2 linked regions of the Mesorhizobium opportunistum WSM2075 genome follow. Each later gene encodes a partner of the first gene's protein in a complex. Links are inferred from orthologs where the notes say so. Each region holds a gene or a part of one and is shown on either strand. Other genes may lie near its edges.

Region 1 (2,701 bases):
CCCCTTCGGGTCGAGATGATGGGGGCAGAGCCGGCGGTATTCGGCAATTGCCCTGAGCGCCACCGGCAGCACCGGCACCAGCCGTGTCTTGCCGCCCTTGCCGGTAACACGCAGCACGGTGTCGGCTTCCGACGCCAGATCGGCGCCGGCGAGGCCAAGCGCTTCCGAAATGCGCAGGCCGGAGCCATAGAGCAGCGTCAGCACGGCGGCGTTGCGGGCGGCGATCCAAGGTTCTTCGGCAAGTTGGCCTTCCACCGACACCACATGTTTGGCATCGCTTGCCGTCAGCGGCTTGGGCAGGGATTTGGGCTGGCGCGGCGCACGCAAGGCTGCCGCCCCGGCGGCATTGGCGAGGCCACGCCGTTCGAGGAACCGCAGCAGCGAGCGGATGCCGGCGAGACCCCGGCCAAGCGTGCGGGCGCCGGCGCCGGCGTTGCGGCGGGCGGCGAGAAAGCCGCGCAGGTCGGCCGGGCGCAGATTGGCAATGTCGGAAATGCCGGGCGATCCGCCGCAATGGCCGGTGAGGAAATGCAGGAACTGGCGGGTGTCGCGCTCATAGGCTTCCACCGTCTCGGGTGACAGCCGACGTTCTCGCGCGAGCATCTTCAGCCAGCCTTCGCGTGCTGCCTGCAGATCGGGTTTTGCCGGGATGAGGAATTCCTGCATGGTGTCGTTCCGGTTCGCTGCCATTTTCGGGCACCCGGGTTAGGAAGCGGTGAAGAGGCCGTCATTGAAATCGCAGCCCTGTGGGGCTAGGAGACAGTCGATCGGTGGCAAATCCAAACCTTGGTGATTGGCTCCTGAACCGCCTTGCGTACTGGTCACCGTAACGGAATGGATCCTCGGGTCTGCGCAGTCGCTTCGCGCCTGCTCCGCCCGTGGATGACGAAAGTAAAGCGCCATGAGCAAGCCGCAAAACCCCGTCCAGATGGCCGTGATCGGCGCCGCCCATGGCATCAAGGGCGAACTCAGGGTGAAGACCTTCACCGGCGAGCCGATGGCGCTGGCCGACTATGGGCCGCTCTATTCCCGGGACGGCCGTGCCTTCCAGATCATCGACATCCGACCCGCCAACACGGTCGTCGTGGTACGTTTCAAGGGTGTCACCGACCGCAATACCGCCGAGGCGCTTGCGGGCACCGAACTGTTCGTCGACCGTTCGATGCTGCCCGACGACGGCGAGGAGGACGAATTCTACCATGCCGACCTGATCGGGCTGGAGGTCCGCGACGATACGGGTGCGGCGCTCGGCAAGGTGGTCGCGGTGCACAATTTCGGCGGCGGCGACATTCTCGATGTGACGCTGGGCGGCCGCAAGGGCGTGCTGATTCCGTTCACGCAGGCCGCCGTGCCGCAGGTGTCGATCGCCGAGGGTTTTGTCCGCATCGACCCGGCTGCGGCCGGGCTTGTCGAGGACGAGGATGGCGAGCCGCCGCGTGAAGAGGATTTCGACCCGAAGGGCCGGCCGCGCGGGCCGCGCGATGCCGGGGGCAACCGGTGACGTTCAAGGCTTCGGTGCTGACGCTCTATCCCGAGATGTTCCCGGGCGCGCTCGGCCTGTCGCTGGCCGGGCGGGCGCTCGAGGCCGGCACCTGGTCGCTGGAAGCAATCCAGATCCGCGACTTCGCCACCGACAGGCATCGCACCGTCGACGACACGCCGGCCGGCGGCGGCGCCGGCATGGTGATGCGCGCCGATGTGCTCGCCAGGGCGATCGACCACGCCTCTCCTGAGGGCGATTTGCGTCCGCGCCTGCTGATGAGCCCACGCGGAAAGCCGTTGACGCAGGCGCGCGTGCGCGAACTCGCCGCCGGGCCGGGAGCCGTCATCCTGTGCGGCCGCTTCGAAGGCGTCGACCAGCGAGTGATCGACGCGCGGGAATTGGAGGAAGTCTCGATCGGCGATTTCATCCTCTCAGGCGGCGAGCCTGCAGCACTTGTGCTGCTCGACGCGGTGGTGCGGCTGTTGCCCGGGGTCATGGGCAATGCGGTGTCGGGCGAAGAAGAGAGTTTTGAAAACGGCCTGCTCGAACACCCGCATTACACGCGGCCGCAGGAATTCGAGGGTCGGGAGATCCCCGAAGTGCTGATTTCGGGCAATCACAAGAAGATCGCCGCTTGGCGGCGGGCGGAGTCCGAGAAACTGACGAAAGAACGCCGGCCGGATCTGTTCGGCGATCAGCCTTTGCTGAAATAGTAGAAGGCTAGGAACAGGCCGACCGCGATGACGAAGCCGCGCACCACGTTCTGCGGCACGCGCTTGGCGATCCACACGCCGGCATAGCCGCCGAGCGCCCCGCCGGGGATCATGACGATCGCCTGCGGCCAGGCGACGACGCCGCCCGAGACGAAGACGACGATGGCGACCGCCGCGATGACCACGGCCAGCATGTTCTTCAGCGCGTTCAGCCGGTGGTAGTCGCCGGCCTGAGTCAGGCCGAGCGTCGCCAGCATCATCACGCCCATGCCGGCGCCGAAGAAGCCGCCATAAATGGCGGTGGCGAACTGCGCCAGCGAACCGGCAAGTGAGCCGACGGCCGCCTCATGCCCTGGTTTCGGTGCCGGCTTCAGCCAAGGCCCGGCGGCGAAAAGCGCCGTCGCCGCCAGCAGCAGCCACGGCACCATGGCGCGGAAGGACGGGTTGGACAGCGCCAGAAGGATGAAGGCGCCGGCCAATGCGCCGGCAGCCGAGATCAGGCACA
Region 2 (3,441 bases), 3.7 Mb from region 1 along the record:
CACAGAGGGAGCGGAATAATGGATCTCAAGATCACAACGCTAGGCGGCAAGGACGCCGGCAAGGTGAAACTCTCCGAGGAGATTTTCGGCCTTGATCCCCGCGAGGACATCCTGCAGCGCGTCGTGCGCTGGCAGCTGGCCAAGAAGCAGCAGGGCACGCACAAGGCCAAGGGCCGCGCCGAAATCGCGCGCACCGGCGCCAAGATGTACAAGCAGAAGGGTACGGGCCGCGCCCGTCACCACTCGGCACGTGCTCCGCAGTTCCGCGGCGGTGGCAAGGCCCATGGCCCGGTCGTCCGCAGCCACGAGCACGACCTGCCGAAAAAGGTCCGCGCGCTCGGCCTCAAGCATGCTCTCTCGGCCAAGGCCAAGAGCGCGTCGATCATCATCATCGACGAGCTGAAGCTGACAGAGGCCAAGACGAAGGCGCTGATCGCGAATTTCGCGACGCTGGGCCTGAGCAACGCCCTGGTGATTGGTGGCGCCGAGCTTGACCAGAACTTCAAGCTGGCCGCGACCAACATTCCGAACATCGACGTGCTGCCCATCCAGGGCATCAACGTCTACGACATTCTGCGCCGCGGCACGCTGGTCCTTTCGAAGGCCGCCGTCGAGGCTCTCGAGGAGCGCTTTAAATGACCGACCTTCGTCACTACGACGTGATCGTCAGCCCGGCGATCACCGAAAAGTCGACCATGGCTTCCGAGCAGAACCAGGTCGTCTTCAACGTCGCCAAGAAGGCGTCGAAGCCGGAAATCAAGGCCGCCGTCGAAGCGCTGTTCGGCGTCAAGGTGATGGCCGTGAACACGCTTGTCCGTAAGGGCAAGATCAAGCGCTTCCGCGGCACGATCGGCCGCCAGAGCGACGTCAAGAAGGCGATTGTGACGCTGGCCGACGGCCAGTCGATCGACGTCGCGACGGGTCTCTGAGCAAGGCCGCGAGGACAACAACAATGGCACTGAAAAAATTCAACCCGGTAACGCCGAGCACCCGCCAGTTGGTCATCGTCGACCGCTCGGGCCTCTACAAGGGCAAGCCTGTCAAGGGTCTGACCGAGGGCCTGACCAAGTCGGGCGGCCGCAACAATCACGGCCGCATCACCGCCCGCTTCATCGGCGGTGGTCACAAGCGTTCGTACCGCATCATCGACTTCAAGCGCCGCAAGTTCGACGTCGTCGGCACGGTCGAGCGCATTGAATACGATCCGAACCGCACCGCCTTCATCGCGCTGATCAAGTACGACGATGGCGAGCTGTCCTACATCATCGCCCCGCAGCGCCTTGCCGCCGGCGACAAGATCGTGGCTGGCGAAGCGGTCGACGTGAAGCCGGGCAATGCGATGCCGCTGGCCTCGATGCCGGTCGGCACGATCGTCCACAACATCGAACTGAAGCCGGGCAAGGGCGCCCAGGTCGCCCGTTCGGCTGGCGGTTACGCCCAGCTCGTCGGCCGCGACCAGGGCATGGCGATCCTGCGCCTCAATTCGGGCGAGCAGCGTGTCGTCCACGGCTCCTGCATGGCCACCGTCGGTGCCGTGTCCAACCCGGACCACGGCAACATCAACGACGGCAAGGCCGGCCGCACGGTTTGGCGCGGCAAGCGTCCGCACAATCGCGGCGTGACCATGAACCCGGTCGACCACCCGCATGGCGGTGGTGAAGGCCGCACCTCCGGTGGCCGTCATCCGGTCAGCCCGTGGGGCAAGCCTACCAAGGGCAAGAAGACGCGGTCCAACAAGGCGACCGACAAGTTCATCCTGCGCTCGCGCCATCAGCGCAAGAGCTAAGAAGAGGTAACGCCAAGTGACTCGTTCTATTTGGAAAGGCCCCTTCATCGACGGCTACCTTCTCAAGAAGGTGGACAAGGTTCGTGAAGGTGGTCGCAATGAGGTGATCAAGATGTGGAGCCGTCGCTCCACCATCCTGCCGCAGTTCGTCGGCTTCACCTTCGGTGTCTACAACGGCCAGAAGCATGTTCCCGTTTCGGTGAACGAGGACATGGTCGGTCATAAGTTCGGTGAATTCGCTCCGACCCGGACCTATTACGGTCACGGCGCGGATAAGAAGGCGAAGAGGAAATAATCATGGGCAAGGCCAAAGCTCCGCGCAGGCTTGCTGACAACGAAGCGCGCGCCGTGTTGCGCACGATCCGTATCAGCCCGCAGAAGCTGAACCTGGTTGCCGCGCTAATCCGCGGCAAGAAGGTCGCGACAGCGCTTTCCGATCTCGAATTCTCGGCCAAGCGGATTTCCGGTACGGTCAAGAAGACGCTGGAATCGGCGATTGCCAACGCGGAAAACAACCACGACCTGGACGTCGATGCGCTGATCGTGGCGGAAGCCTATGTCGGCAAGTCGATCGTCATGAAGCGGTTCCACGCTCGTGGCCGTGGTCGCGCCAGCCGTATCGAGAAGCCGTTCTCGCACCTCACGATCGTCGTTCGTGAAGTCGAAGAAAAAGGGGAGGCCGCATAATGGGCCAGAAAGTCAATCCGATCGGTCTTCGCCTCGGCATTAACCGCACCTGGGATTCGCGCTGGTTCGCGAACACCGGCGAGTACGGCAAGCTGCTGCATGAGGACATCAAGATCCGCAAGTATCTTGAGAAGGAACTCAAGCAGGCCGCGATCTCCAAGGTCGTGATCGAGCGCCCGCACAAGAAGTGCCGCGTCACCATCCATGCCGCGCGCCCGGGTCTGATCATCGGCAAGAAGGGCGCCGACATCGAGAAGCTTCGCAAGAAGCTGATGGAGATGACGAAGTCCGAGACGCACCTCAACATCGTCGAAGTGCGCAAGCCGGAAATCGATGCGACCCTGGTCGCCCAATCGATCGCCCAGCAGCTCGAGCGTCGTATTGCGTTCCGCCGCGCCATGAAGCGCGCCGTGCAGTCGGCGATGCGCCTCGGTGCCGAAGGCATCCGCATCAACTGCGCCGGCCGTCTCGGCGGCGCCGAGATAGCGCGCATGGAATGGTACCGCGAAGGCCGCGTGCCGCTGCATACGCTGCGCGCCGATGTCGACTACGGCACGGCCGAGGCGAACACGGCGTACGGTATCTGCGGCGTCAAGGTCTGGGTATTCAAGGGCGAGATCCTCGAGCACGATCCGATGGCTTCGGAGCGTCGCGCGACCGAGGGTGATGCTGCGCATGGCGGTGGTGGTGATCGCGAACGCGGTCGTCGTCGCGAAAACGCCTGAGACATTTAGGAATTTGGAGTTAGAACGATGCTGCAGCCAAAGCGCACAAAGTTCCGCAAGCAGTTCAAGGGCCGTATCCATGGTACCGCAAAGGGCGGCACCAACCTGGATTTCGGTGGTTTCGGGCTGAAGGCGCTTGAGCCGAACCGCGTCACCGCGCGTGAGATCGAGGCGGCCCGCCGTGCGATCACTCGCGAAATGAAGCGCGCTGGCCGCGTCTGGATCCGTATTTTCCCGGACGTG

What was found. Proteins that work in one complex are often made in the same cells at the same time.
Region 2: the proteins of rimM (region 1) and rpsS are in contact, whole or in part, in a crystal structure (PDB 3A1P), measured with the Thermus thermophilus proteins. The link is inferred for Mesorhizobium opportunistum WSM2075 from one-to-one orthologs. Residues at the interface, in WP_008632437.1 of Thermus thermophilus: Val4, Glu5, Ile6, Gly7, Arg8, Arg22, Gly23, Glu24, Val26, Leu84, Glu85, Glu86, Gly87, Arg88, Tyr89, Tyr90, Tyr91, Phe92, Leu94, Asp111, Ile112, Leu113, Asp114, Ala115, Gly116, Ala117, Gln118, Asp119, Val120, Ile122; in WP_011173711.1 of Thermus thermophilus: Lys28, Arg29, Leu30, Lys32, Thr48, Gln56, His57, Val58, Pro59, Val60, Tyr61, Thr63, Met66, Glu73, Phe74, Pro76, Thr77, Arg78, Arg81, His83, Gly84, Lys85, Glu86, Ala87, Lys88, Ala89, Thr90, Lys91, Lys92, Lys93.

Annotation. Positions count from the first base shown.
Region 1 is NC_015675.1:1,086,742-1,089,442, forward strand. It holds rimM (ribosome maturation factor RimM), read left to right. Parts: upstream 1-901; coding sequence 902-1,501; downstream 1,502-2,701. Other genes in the region: MESOP_RS05140 (tyrosine recombinase XerC), read right to left, coding at 1-666; trmD (tRNA (guanosine(37)-N1)-methyltransferase TrmD), read left to right, coding at 1,498-2,196; MESOP_RS05155 (sulfite exporter TauE/SafE family protein), read right to left, coding at 2,178-2,701. UniProt on the Escherichia coli protein: One of at least 4 proteins (Era, RbfA, RimM and RsgA/YjeQ) that assist in the late assembly stage of the 30S ribosomal subunit.
Region 2 is NC_015675.1:4,740,627-4,744,067, reverse strand. The notes cover bases 729-3,441. They hold rpsS (30S ribosomal protein S19), read left to right. Parts: upstream 729-1,802; coding sequence 1,803-2,081; downstream 2,082-3,441. Other genes in these bases: rplP (50S ribosomal protein L16), read left to right, coding at 3,226-3,441; rpsC (30S ribosomal protein S3), read left to right, coding at 2,473-3,198; rplV (50S ribosomal protein L22), read left to right, coding at 2,084-2,473; rplB (50S ribosomal protein L2), read left to right, coding at 953-1,786; MESOP_RS22845 (50S ribosomal protein L23), read left to right, coding at 729-929. Outside these bases: rplC (50S ribosomal protein L3), read left to right, coding at 1-19; rplD (50S ribosomal protein L4), read left to right, coding at 19-639; more of MESOP_RS22845, read left to right, coding at 636-728. UniProt on the Escherichia coli protein: In the E.coli 70S ribosome in the initiation state it has been modeled to contact the 23S rRNA of the 50S subunit forming part of bridge B1a; this bridge is broken in the model with bound EF-G.